Regions from separate parts of the Micromonospora sp. USAFONa4 genome, predicted to be linked through region 3. Evidence: riboswitches for the same ligand, from Rfam matches in the RefSeq annotation. Region 3 holds a riboswitch; each other region holds the start of a gene.
The links. Region 3 has a riboswitch for cyclic di-AMP ahead of AC0OO9_RS24205 (C39 family peptidase). Riboswitches for the same ligand answer to the same signal wherever they lie in the genome.
Positions count from the first base shown of each region.

Region 1 (4,216 bases), 3.4 Mb from region 3:
TACGAGACGCACCCGGTCGACCAGGCCGGTGATCGAGTCGAGCCGGCCGGTGCCCAGGCCGTGCCGGGTCACGTTCAGCGCGCCGGCCGCCGCGCCGGTACGGATCGCGGTGCGCACGTCGCCGCCGCGCGCCACCACGGCCGCCACCCCGGCGGTCATCGAGTCGCCCGCCCCGCGCGGGTCGGCCGCCTCCAGCCGGGGCATCTCGACCTCGAAGACCTCGCCGTCGACCAGGGCGAGGGCGGGCTTGTCGGCCCGGCTCACCACCACGTTCTCCGCACCGCCGTCGTGCAGGTCGTACAGGGCCCGGGTGAGCTGCTCCTCGTCGTCGCCGTCGGCGCGGCCGTCGGCGATCAGCTCCTCGTGGCTGACCTTGAGGAAGAAGACGCCGCTGTCCAGCACGGCGTCGAGGTGCTCGCCGCAGAGGTCGACCACCACCCGGCTACCGTTGGCCCCCAGGTCGGCGGCGAACCGCCGGTAGAGGTCGGCCGGGACCAGCGACGGCTCGTTCGGCCCGCTCAGCACGCTGACCGTGGCGCGCAGGCCCTCGCCGAGCGCCAGGTTGTAGAGCTCGTCCAGCTCGTGCCGGCTGAGCGGCTGGCCGGGCACGTCCACGATCTCCTGCCGGGAGCCCTCGCGGCGGTCGTGCACGTACCCGCCGCTGCCGGAGTCGCGGACCACCACCTTCAGGTGCACGCCCTCGCTGACCAGCAGCGGCTCCAGCACCTGGCCGATCTCGCCACCGAGGGCGGCGCAGAGCACCACGTCGACGCCGAGCGACATCACCATCCGGGCCTGCCAGACGCCCTGCCCGCCGGGGTGCAGGTGCAGCTCCGGCGCCTCGCTGGGCTGGTCGACGGTCACCGTCAGCCGGGGCGTGGGCGCGAAGACCATCACGTGCCCGCTCATCCGTCGTACCCGTTCATGCGCCATCCTCCGCCGGTCGACACGTACCGTGACCATCCATCAGCTGACCGTAGTGGGGTCGGCGGCCGGACGTCCGGACTCCGGGCGGGATCGGCGCGGCGTTGCCAGGGCGCCCGGCATGCGCGACGATCGGGCGACCACCGACGCTGGGGAGACGGCGTGCTCAGGCGAAGTTCCTTCAGCTACACCGTCCAGGCGTGCTGCTCCCTCGCGGAGGCCGCGGCGCTGCTCGCCGACCCCACCCGGCAGGAGGACCTGCACCCGCTGATCGTCCGGGTCCGCCGGGTTCCGCCCCGTCCTGGCGCGCGGGCCAGCTACGACATCACCGATCGACTGGCCGCCGGGCCGGTGCGCCTGCCGATCACCTACCGGGCCGACGTCCTCGTCGTCGAGCCCGACGAGATCGTCACCGTGGCCCGGCAGTGGCCTGCCACCACGGTGCGCAACCACACCCGGCTGCGGGCGGAGCCCGACGGGGTGGTCCGCATCGAGGTCGAGATCACCCTCGCCGCGCCCGCGCCGCTCTTCGGCTACGCGTTCCGCCAGGCCCGCGCCGCCCACCTCGGGCTGGCCGCCCGCCTCGCCACGGCCCTCGACACGAGCCCGCCCGGGTCGCCGGCCGGCTGACCGCCGGACGGGCCGGCCGCGGTGAGCCGGAGGCGAAGGACGCCGTCGCGCCCCGGTCACCCGCGACGGGCGGGGCACCGGGGCGCGGGCGTCAGTAGACCGACAGGTGCACGTGGTTGGTGTGGTCGCTGGACGGGTCGCCGTTGGCCCCGCTGTACGACTTCCAGCCGCTGCTGGGGAGCCAGATCTGCCTGTACCAGATCACGTAGAGCACGGCGAGCCGGTCGGCGTTGCGCACGAAGTACGCCGACAGGTTGTTGCCGTACGTCCGGTCGCCGCCGGTGGCGTCGCCGCCGAAGCCGCCCTTCTGAGCCGCAAAGTCGCAGGCCCGGCCCTTCGGGTGTTCGCCCGAGCCACCGGGGCGGTAGCAGGAGACGTAGCGGGTGAAGCCCGCCGCCTTGGCCTGGTTGAGCGCGTGCAGGGTGCGCGGCGTGATGCAGCCGTTGGCGGGGGTGGGGTCGTTGACGCTGCACGACTCGCGCGGCCAGGAGCCGTCGGAGTTGCGCGGGGCCGCCTTCGCCGTCTTGCTGGAGGTGCCGCCCGGCGAGGTGCCCGCCCCCGTGGACTGCTGCCGCTGTTGCTGCTGCTCGCGGTTGGCGACCGTCAGCGCCCGCTCGGCCTGCTCCTTGCGCTTGGCCATCACGGTGACCTGCTTGCGCTGCTCCCGGATCTCGCCGTCCAGGGCGAGCTTGGTGCGGGTGGCCTGGTCCCGGGTCTCCTGGAGTTCGCGCAGGGCCCGGTCCTCCTTGGCGGCCACCGCGTCGAGGGCGGCGGCGCGGTCCATGAAGCCGTCCGGCGAGCTGCTGTTGAGTAGGGCGGACGCCACGCTGAGTCGGCCGGTGCGGTAGGCCGCCCCCGCGATCTCGCCGACCCTGGCGGTGTGCGCGGCCAGCTCGACCTCGGTGGTCTTGAGCTGCGCGGCGAGCTGCTGCTGCCGCCTGGCCGACGTGTCCAGGGCGCGCTTGGCGTCGAGGTAGCCCTTGCTGGCGGCCTCCAACTGGGCCCGCAGGGCGGGGGTGCCGCCCTCCTCGTCCTGGCCGGGGGCCGCCGCGAGCAGTCCGGCCCGGGTGGCGGCCGCCGCCGGGGCGGCGGTGACCGGGGCCACCGCGGCGCCGAGGGCGAGCATCGTGGCGATCAGGGCCGCCGTCCGGGCGGCACGTCGTCGTACAGGTGCCATCACTGGCATACACGTGTCCTTCCGTCAGCCGCCGACCGGGTTAGCTGACGGGTTCGGGACGGAAGATCCCTACCGCTGAAGCGGATGCACCCCACGAACATGGTTCCCCGGTTCGCCCCGCCGGGCGATTAGGCGGCGGCCACCGCCGGCACCGGTGGGTGCCGCCTGGCGGAGGCCGAAGCCGAGCCTACCGGTGCCGGTGTGACTGATGCAGCGCAGGTGACGCAGGGTGTACGTCCACTAACAGTCAAATCCGGCATAAGCGCACAATACTCTCCCAGATTTAAGGTTGTCCTCATTACCACTCAAGCGACCCGCAGGCCCCGCGCGACGCTCCGGGCTCGATCTGCAACGTGGCGTGCTCGATGTGGAAGTCGTCGTGCAGCGCGGCCCGGGCGGCGCCCAGCACCGCGCCGACCTCCGCGCCGGGTGCCATGGTCAGGTGGGCCGAGGCCACCTCCATCCCGGAGGTCAGCGTCCAGACGTGCAGGTCGTGCACCTCGGCGACGCCGGGCACGGCGGCCAGTCGGTCGTGCACCGCGGTCACCTGGAGGTGCTCCGGCGCGGCCTGCACCAGGATGCGCAGCGCGGCCCGCCCGAGCCGCCAGGTGCGCGGCAGGATGAGCACCCCGATCGCGACCGCCACCAGTGGGTCCGCCCACCACCAGCCGGTGGTGGCGATCAGCAGCGCGGCCCCGATCACGCCGAGTGACCCAAGCAGGTCGCCGAGCACCTCCAGGTACGCGCCGTGGACGTTGATGCTCTCCTTCGCCCCGGAGCGCAGCAGCGCGAAGGCGCCGATGTTGGCGAGCAGGCCGAGCACGGCGACCACCAGCATCGGGCCGGCCAGCACCTCCGGCGGGTCGCCGAAGCGGCGTACCGCCTCGATCACGACGTAGACCGCGACGCCGCAGAGCAGGGCGGCGTTGGCCAGTGCTGCCAGTACCTCCAGCCGGTAGAGGCCGAAGGTGCGCTGCGGGTCGGCGCCCGCCCGCCGGGTCGCGGCGATCGCCGCGAGCGCCATGCCGATGCCGAGCACGTCGGTGAACATGTGCCCGGCGTCGCTCAGCAGGGCCAGCGAGCCCGTGCGGAAGGCCGCCACCGCCTCCACCACCATGAGGCCGGCGAGCAGCCCGAACGCCGCCCAGAGCCGGCCCCGGTGGCGGTGCGCGGCATTCGCCACCGACCCGTGATGGTGGTCATGACCTGCGCCCACGCGCCCACCCTCCGTCAGGCGTCCGGATTCACGTTCAATCTATGCTCACATCGCTATGTATGCAAGTAACGGCAGCTCAGCCGATCGGGTCGACGGTGGTCAGCCGCTGGGTGGCCCGGGACAGCGCCACGTAGAGCGTCCGCACCCCCGACCCCGGGTCGGCCCGGATCTCGCCCGGGGCGACGAGGACGACCCCGTCGTACTCCATGCCCTTGGCCTCCAGGCTGGTCACCACCTGCAAACGCGGCGCGCCGAGCCCGCCCAGCCAG
Region 1 covers NZ_CM170072.1:1,697,061-1,701,276, reverse strand. Annotated here, with positions in the region: gene AC0OO9_RS06970 (1-phosphofructokinase family hexose kinase) at 1-909, opposite strand, end outside; gene AC0OO9_RS06965 (SRPBCC family protein) at 1,087-1,554, shown strand; gene AC0OO9_RS06960 (coiled-coil domain-containing protein) at 1,646-2,731, opposite strand; cyclic di-AMP (ydaO/yuaA leader) riboswitch at 2,745-2,876, opposite strand; gene AC0OO9_RS06955 (cation diffusion facilitator family transporter) at 3,030-3,947, opposite strand; gene AC0OO9_RS06950 (HelD family protein) at 4,024-4,216, opposite strand, start outside.
Region 1: another riboswitch for cyclic di-AMP. It lies ahead of AC0OO9_RS06960 (coiled-coil domain-containing protein); the one in region 3 lies ahead of AC0OO9_RS24205 (C39 family peptidase).

Region 2 (4,216 bases), 1.5 Mb from region 3:
AGGTGGCCGCCGGCCGCTGCGGGGTGGTCGGCATGTCGTACCGGCTGACCGCCGGCGAGGTGCGGACGGTGGCCGAGGTGCCCGCCCGCACGGCCGACGCGCCGGAGGCGGCGGCCAGCGCCGCGCTCGCCTGACTCCGTCCGCCCGGCAGGTCGTCGCGGCGGGCCCGCACGACGGCAGAGGGCCGCTCCCGCGTCCGGCGGGGCGGCCCTCTGTGTGTACGTGTGGTCCCGGCTAGAGCAGTGACACGTGGACGTGGTCGGTGTGGTTCGACGGACCGCTGTAGGAACTCCAGCCCGTCGCCGGGAACCAGATCTGTCTGTTCCAGATCACGTAGTAGATGCCGAGCCGGTCGGCGTTGCGGACCAGGAACGCGGTCAGGTTGTTGCCGTACATGTAGGTGTCGTCGTTGTGCCAGGGGGAGAAGCCGCTCTTCTGCAGCGACCAGTCGCAGGCCCGGCCCTTCGGGTGCTCGTACGGCCCGCCGGGGCGGTAACAGCCGACGAACCGGTTGAAGCCGGCCCGCTTGACCTCCTTGTACATGTGCAGGGTGCGCGCGGTGATGCGGCCGGAGGTGGTGGGGTCGTCCTCGGTGGGTGACAGCGGCGTCCAGTCGCCGTCGGCCGTCCGTCCCGGCGCGATCTTCGCCACCGGCGAGGTGGCGACCACCTTGCCACTGGTCAGCCCTCTGCCGCCGACCAGCGCGAGCGCCTTCTCCGCCTCCCGCTTGCCGCGCGCCATCTCGTTCGTCAGCTTCTGCTGTTCGCGGACCTCGGTGTCGAGCGCCAGCTTGGCCTGCTCGGCGCGGTCCTTGACCGCGTTCACCTCGGCGAGCTTCTTGGAGTTGACCAGGTTGAGCTCGTCGAGGGCGGCGGCGCGCTTGACGAACGAGTCGGGGCTGGCGGTGTCCAGCAGCATGGACACCGCGCCGATCCGCCCGGTGCGGTAGGACTGGGCGGCGATCTGGCTGACCTGGGGGGCCAGCGCGCTCAGTTCGGCCTGCGCCCGGGAGACCTCCAGGGCCAGTTCGAGCTGGCGCTTCTTCGACTTCGCCAGCTTCGCCTTGGCCTGCACGTAGGACCGGTTCCGGGCCTCGATGAGGTCGTCGAGCAGCTTGGGCTCGTCGTCCCCGTGCCCGGAGGGCTTGGGCGGGGTGGGCGCGGCCGCCGCCGGGAGAGGCCCGGCGAAGACCGCCAGAGCGGCGAGTACGGCCACCACGGGCGTCAACCAGCGGCGTAGGGGTGCCGTCACAGTTTTCCCTTCCGTCGACCGCCGACCGGGTTAGCTGACGGGTTCGGGGCGGAAGTGGCCCCTACCGCTGTCGCGGATTCACCCCACGTACCTGGGTCCCCGGTTCGCCTCGCGGCGATTGGGCGGCGGCACCGCAGGCGCCGCTGCGCGCCTTCGGCGGTGACCGGCAGCGAGGTTACCCGAGAACGCTCCCGGGGATCTACGTCCCTAAGCCGACTAGATGCGTTATTTCGTAATGGCGGACGGTGACCAGTGACGCGTTTATCAGGACGAACGTCCTGTTCGGTCACGCTGAGCAGCGTCACCATGCGGTGTCCGTACTTCTGCGCCCGTCGGGCCATCCGGCGGGAGTGGCGGACGGCGTGTCCCCACGCGGCCCGCTGAGGGCCTCCAGCGCCTCGGATCGGTCGGTCGCCGGCCGGGGTGTCGGCGCGGTCGCGGGCGCGGCGCGGTCGGTGGCGTCCCCGCCGCGTCGGCCGGCCGTGGTCACCAGGGCCGCGAGCGCGGTGGTCAGCGGCACGGCGGCGATCAGGCCCAGGGTGGCGACCGCGCTGCGGACGATCTCCTGGGCGAGGAACTCGCTGGTGAGAAGTTGGGTCACCGCCCGCGAGTCGGCGGTCAGCAGGAGCAGCACCGGCAGGGAGGCGCCCGCGTACGCCAGCACGATGGTGTTCACCGTCGAGGCGATGTGCGCCCGGCCGACCCGGGTCGCCGCCCGGTAGAGCTGCGTCCGGGACAGCCCGGGGTTGGCGTGCGCCAGCTCGGTGACCGTGGCGGCCTGGGTCACCGTGACGTCGTCCAGCACGCCGAGGGAGCCGATGATGATCCCGGCCAGCAGCAGCCCGTGCAGGTCGACGTCGGCCTGGTACATCGACAGCGTGGTGGCGTCCTCGGAGCCGAACCCGGTCAGGTGGGTCGCGGCGGTGGCGATCGTGCCGAGGACACCGGTCAGCACCAGGCTGCCCAGCGTGCCGAGCACGGCGACCGAGGTCTGCGCCGTCACGCCGTGGGTCAGGTAGAGCACCACGAACATGATCAGAGCGGCGCCGACGACCGCGACCAGCAGGGGCGGGTTCCCGGCGCTGATGCCCGGCAGCACGAAGGTCAGCAGGATGGCGAAGCTCGCCGCCAGGCCGCCCAGCGCGGCCAGCCCGCGCCACCGCCCGAAGGCGACGATGGCGGCCGCGAAGAGCGCCACCAGCCAGACCAGCGGCTTGCCGCGCTGGTGCTCGGCGATGTTGTAGGTGCTGGCCGTGGGGTCGGCGGGGTCGGTGAGCTCGACCAGGATGATCTCGTCGTCCACGGCGATGGTCGGCGCACCGGGCCCGGCCGGGATCGGCGTCTGGATCTGCTGGCCGGCGTCGGGGCCGTCCTGCACCCGTACGGTGACCGTGCCGCAGGGGCCCTGCGGCGCGTCGGGGCTCCCCTCCGGGGCCTCCGGGGCGGGCGGGCAGGGCTCCGTCACCACCCGTGTCACCGTGCCGTGGTAGCGGGGTGCGTCGGTGCCGGTCGCCGGGTCGGGCGCGTCCCACGGCCACAGCACCAGGGCCGCGATCAGCGTGGCGACGAAGAGGGGCACCACCGTCGCGACGAGGATCCGCCGCACCCTCGGCGGGGCGGACGGAGCGGGACGGGTGTGGTCGGCGCCCAACGTGTGTCTCCCTACGAATCCAGGGCGGGGTACGGGCCGGCGGGCCGGTCGGTTCAGCGTCGCCACGGGCTCGGGGGCGGGAACCGCCTCCACGTGGCGCTGTGGTCACGTGCCGTGGTCGTCGGCTCCCGTCCGCCGACGGGTGGTCGGCGCCGTCGCCCGGCGGAGGGCGCGGCGCGGGCGGTGCGGAGTCCGGAGGGCCACCGGCCGAATGGTAGCCACCCCGGCATCGGGGCGCAGGTCGTGCGGGTGGTGTCGCGGCGCGGACCTTCGCCACGCCCGCCCCGGCACGCCCACGCGCGGGACCTGCGCGCGCCGGTCGTGGGTGGTGCCCGTGCGGCACGGGCCGACGCGCTAGCGTGAGGGACGTGCGGACGACGGTGACGGCGGCGCGGGGCGCGCGGCTCCTGCTGCTCGTCGGCACGCTGCTCGGGCTGGCCGCGATGCACACGATCGGCCACGACTCGCACCAGACGGGTCATCCCGCGAACCCGTCGGCGCACGCCGCCGCCGCGCCCGGCCCGCACGCCGCCGTGCCCGGCCCGCACGCCGCCGTGCCCGGCCCGCACGCCGCCGCGCCCGGCCCGCACACCGCCGGGTTGGCCCTCCAGACCGTCGTGGGCTGTCCCGGGGGCTGCGTCTCCGAGGAACTCCTGTCCGCTGGCGGTCGCACGGGGGGAGGGCTGCCCGGGTGGGGCGTGTGCCTGGCGGTGCTGGGCGTGTTCACGGCCGCGCTGCTGCTGGCGGCGCTGCTGTCGGTCCGCCTACGCGCCGTCGGCCCGACCGGGGGCGGTCCGGTCCGGGCCTTCCCACCGCCCCGGGCCCCGCCGCCCCGGCCGGTCGGTCTGCGGCTCGCCACGGTCTCGGTGCTGCGCAGGTAGGACGCGTTCGACGCGGTGCGGTTGCACGCCGTTCCGCGTCCCCGTCATGCCGCGTACGTTCCGACACCGAAAGGCTCCACCATGACCACTCGTACCCTCGCGCGCCGTGCCGCCCTGGCCGGCGTCGCCGTCACCACCGCCCTCGCCCTCGCCGCCTGCGGCGGCGACGACCACTCGTCGCCGGGGGCGGGGCACGGCACCCCCGGCACCGGCGGGCCGGCCGCCACCGCCACCGGTGCGGCCGCGTTCGGCGATGCGGACGTGATGTTCGCCCAGATGATGATTCCGCACCACCAGCAGGCGGTGGAGATGGCCGAACTGGCGCCGACGCGGGCGGCGGATCCGGAGGTCAAGCGGCTCGCCACGGAGATCAAGGCCGCCCAGGGGCCCGAGATCGCCACGATGAGCGGCTGGCTGGCGGCCTGGGGGCGGC
Region 2 covers NZ_CM170072.1:3,943,595-3,947,810, forward strand. Annotated here, with positions in the region: gene AC0OO9_RS17455 (carbonic anhydrase) at 1-134, shown strand, start outside; gene AC0OO9_RS17460 (coiled-coil domain-containing protein) at 235-1,251, opposite strand; cyclic di-AMP (ydaO/yuaA leader) riboswitch at 1,255-1,386, opposite strand; gene AC0OO9_RS17465 (YibE/F family protein) at 1,553-2,902, opposite strand; gene AC0OO9_RS17470 (hypothetical protein) at 3,271-3,783, shown strand; gene AC0OO9_RS17475 (DUF305 domain-containing protein) at 3,865-4,216, shown strand, end outside.
Region 2: another riboswitch for cyclic di-AMP. It lies ahead of AC0OO9_RS17460 (coiled-coil domain-containing protein); the one in region 3 lies ahead of AC0OO9_RS24205 (C39 family peptidase).

Region 3 (4,216 bases):
GTCTCGGCGATCTTCGACCGGATCTTCGTCGCCGGCCAGGCCGCCGTCGACCGGTACGCCCGCGCCGGGGTGGACATCCCGGCGGAGAAGTTCGTCGTCGTCGGCCGCCCGCAGGTCGAGTCGATCGAGGTACGCCCGGAGCCGGCGCACGGGCGGGCCAACCCGACCGTGCTCTACACGCCGACCTGGACCGGGCACAACGCGGACGCGAACTACTGCTCCCTGCCGGTGGCCGAGACGCTGCTGCGCCGGCTGCTCGACCGGGGCGCGACGGTGATCCTGCGGGCCCACCCGTACACCTCGCAGAACCCGGCCTCCGCCCGGCAGCTGGGCCGGCTCACCGAGCTGCTGGCCGCGGACCGGGCCCGCAGCGGCCGGCAGCACGTCTTCGGGGCCGCCGCCAGCCGGGAGCTGACCCTGACCGAGTGCGTGAACCGCTCGGACGCGCTGGTCTCCGACGTGTCCGGGGTGATCTCCGACTACCTCTACTCCGGCAAGCCGTACGCGGTGACCGACATGGTGGACTCTGGCGACCGGTTCCCCGAGCAGTTCCCGCTCGCCGGGTCGGGCTACGTGCTGCGGCGCGACATGGCGAACGTGGACGAGGTGCTGACCGCGCTGCTGGACACCGATCCGCTGGCCTCGGCGCGGTGGGCCACCCGGAGCCGCTACCTGGGCGACTTCCCGGCCGAGTCGTACGCCGAGGCGTTCCTGGAGGCCGCCCGGCGCCAGCTCGACGAGGGCTGGCGGACGCCCGCCCCGCGTACGGGGGGCGCGACCGGCCTGCCGCTCGACCCGGACGAGGCGACCCTCTCCCCCGCCACCTGACGCCCCGGTCGGGAGGCACACCGGCCGCGACGGCGGATCTCCGGGCCGGCCGGGGACCGTCAGCGGTACGGCTCGACGAGGTCCAGGACCGCATCGGGGGCCTCGACGTGGGCGTTGTGCCCGAGGCCGGGCAGGACGGCGACCGGCACCCCCAGCTCGGTGAGCTGGGCGTCGGTGACCATGGGGTCGTGCTCGCCGCGGGCCAGCAGCACGGGCACGTCGGTCGCCGCCAGCAGGGCGGGCAGCTCCGGCGCGCCCACGCCGAAAGCGGCCGGGTCCATCGCCAGCCGCCAGCGGCCGTCGACCTGCCGCAGCCCCGCCTCCACGACGGGGTGTTCCGGGGCGAAGAGCCCGGTCAGGCCGGCCACCCGCAGGTAGCGGCGGGCCGCCTCGTCCCGGCTGGCGAACCAGGTCACCGGCCGGGCCGCCAGCTCACCCGCCTTGGCCAGCTCCGCCGGCGACCAGACGGCCTTGATGCCGAGCCCGACGACGGCGTCGACGGGCAGCCCGGCGCCCCGGGCGGCCAGCGCCAGCCCGACCACCCCGCCGAGGGAGTGCCCCAGCACGACGAGCCGGTCCCCCGCCGCGAGCCCTGCGGCGATCCGCGCGGCCAGCCCCGGGAAGGAGTACTCCGGCAGCGGCGGCGACCAGCCGTGGCCGGCGAGGTCCGGCGCCAGCCACCGCCCCGCCCACCGATGCTCCAGCAGCGGCGCCCAGGGCAGCCACACGTCGCCGGTCGCGCCCATGCCGTGCAGGAGCAGGAGCACCCGCCGGCCGTCCCGGTCACCCGACTCATCGACCATGGGCGCAGTGTGCCACCCGTCGGGCGCCGCGGGCGAGGGCCGTGACCCGGACACGACATCGGGCGCCGACCCCCCGGGTGGGGAGCCGACGCCCGACGGCGTCGCTCAGGCGGAGTAGCCGCGGGTGGCGGCCCAGTTCGCCAGGGCGATGGTGCTCATCCAGTACGACGCGGCCGCCGGGTTCGCCGAGTCGGCGATCTTCACCAGCCGCCCCTCGTCCTGGTAGCCGACCACCGCGACGTAGTGGCCGCCGGGGAAGGAGTGCCAGCCGCCGTCGGTGTCCGTGGCGCTGCCGGCGACGTTGACCACGACGCCCCGCCCGTCGGCGATGGCCGCGACGACGTCGGCCTGGAGCCGGTCCATCTGGGCCGGGGTGGCGGCGCCACCGGGGATCATCCGGGTCCGGTACGGGTCGCCCTTCACCGTCGCGTTCAGCACGCGGGTGGTGTCCTCGGCCGAGTCGGTTCCCATCTGGTCGGTGCCCAGCTGGGCGCCGAGGGCGTCCTGGCTGCGCGCGATGCCGGCGGCGCTGAGGGCGTGCCGGACGGCCGCCGGACCACAGTTGTAGAAGGTGGTCTGGGCCTGGTAGTCGTAGTCCAGGCTCCTGGCGGCCGGAGGCTTCGGCGGCGCCGGCTTGCGGGTCAGGTCCGGGTCCGGGGCGGCGCTGGACGCGCTGGCCGACGGGGCGGCGCTGGACGCGACCGGGGCGGCACTGGACGGGGCGGGCGCGACCCGGGCCTGGCTGCGCGAGGCCGCCGCGTCGTCCCGCAGTTCGGTGGCGGCCACCGGGGCCTGCGCGGCGGCGGGGGCCTCGTCGCCTCCGGCCAGCAGCGCGCCCGTGCCCGACGCCAGCACGAGCGCCGCGGCGGACGCGGCGGCCAGCTGGTACGGACGCTCGGACGTGAGACGGCGCAGCTGTCGCTTGAGGTGGTGCTTCACGGTTTCCTCCACGGGCTCGGGGGTGAGCGGCCGTCGGTCCACGCCGAGGGCAGGGCGGACCGCCGCGCGGACGGGTGTCCGGGCGGGTGGTGGGCCACTCAGGGGATGCGCCCGGGACGCCGGGCGACGGACGGTGACCGGTGGGTCAGCTCATGACCTGCGGGCGGACGAGCGCGGTCACCGCGGCGCCGTGGAGACGGCGGCACAACCGAGGGGTGTACGGGTGTGGCATGAAGATGGAACTCCTTCCGACACCGCCGACCGGGTTAGCTGACGGATTCGGGCGGGAAGAACGCCCTACCACGGGCCCACGGCCCACGGATTCACCCCAACGAGCACTGGGTCCCCGGTTCGTCGTTCACGATTAGGCGGGTCGGCGCGGCGTCGCCTCTGGCGATCGGGTACCGCACCGGACGCGCCGACATTACTGGCCGGTCCGCGCCGTGCCAACCCCGTCCCACCTGCCTAAACCTTGATCGGGAGACAATTTTTGCGGGCACTTCGCCACTGACGCGACTCAATGGGACGACCGTTTCTGCACGCACCTTCAGGCGACAACGGGACAAGTGGCGGACATCGGCGCCGAAACCCCGGCAGGAATCGACCGGGCCGCGCCCGATGACCGGTTCGCCGGCGTGGTGACCGGCGTCACCGAAACGGTCGGGATTTCGTCGCCCGGACTCTCCGGCCGCCGGGGGCGCTCAGCGCGAGTCGGCGTACGTCGGTCGGTGGTCGCCCTGCGGGTCGGCGGCCCGGGGGCGCGGCACGGCGCTGCCCCGGTCCCCCCGCGCCGCCCCGGGGCCGCCGGGGTCCTGCCCGGCGCCGTCGGCGTCCTGCGGCGCCCGGGCCGGCCTGCGCGGGGTGAGCAGCCGCATCATCGGCGTCTCGACGAGACGGTGCAACAGGCCGGCCAGGGCCAGGTTGGCCAGCAGGAAGCCGAGCACCACCGCCAGCCCCCACCAGCCGGTGAAGCCGACGCCCCAGTCTCCGGTGAGCCGCAGGACGGTGATCATCACGAGGACGTGCACCAGATAGAAGGCGAAGGAGACCTCACCCAGCCAGATCATCGGCCGGGACCGCCACGGCGAGCGCCGCCCGCGCACGTCCGCGTCCGCCGCCGCGGCGATGACCAGGATGTACGCGACCGAGAGCAGCGCCGCCCACAGTTCGGCGCGGACCCACTGCGCGGCGACCACCCAGGTCGCCACGAAGAGCAGGCTGGCCAGCGGCAGGCCCGGCCCGCGCCACCGGCCACGCCGCATCAGCTCGGCGGCGGCCACGCCCATCCAGAACTCCAGCGACCGCACCGGCGGGAAGATCTGGGTGAACCACCAGCGGCTCTCCTCGGGCACCAGCGCCTGGGCCGGCCAGAGCGCCAGGATGAGCAGCGGCACCGCGACCACGACGGCCCACAGGGCCCACGGCCGGGCCCGGCGGATCAGCGGCAGCGCCAACGGCAGGCAGAGGTAGAAGAAGAACTCGCAGGACAGCGACCAGCTGACCGTGTTGATGCTGTAGAAGTGGCCCGGCCGCGGGTCCCACGCCTGGAGGAGGAACAGGTTCTCCACCGCGACGAACCGGTCCACGGGGTCCGCGAACCAGGCCGCGACCGCCAGGGCCGCCACCCACAGCACCACGTGGCTCGG
Region 3 covers NZ_CM170072.1:5,492,310-5,496,525, reverse strand. Annotated here, with positions in the region: gene AC0OO9_RS24215 (CDP-glycerol glycerophosphotransferase family protein) at 1-828, shown strand, start outside; gene AC0OO9_RS24210 (alpha/beta fold hydrolase) at 888-1,631, opposite strand; gene AC0OO9_RS24205 (C39 family peptidase) at 1,737-2,582, opposite strand; cyclic di-AMP (ydaO/yuaA leader) riboswitch at 2,811-2,951, opposite strand; gene AC0OO9_RS24200 (acyltransferase family protein) at 3,272-4,216, opposite strand, start outside.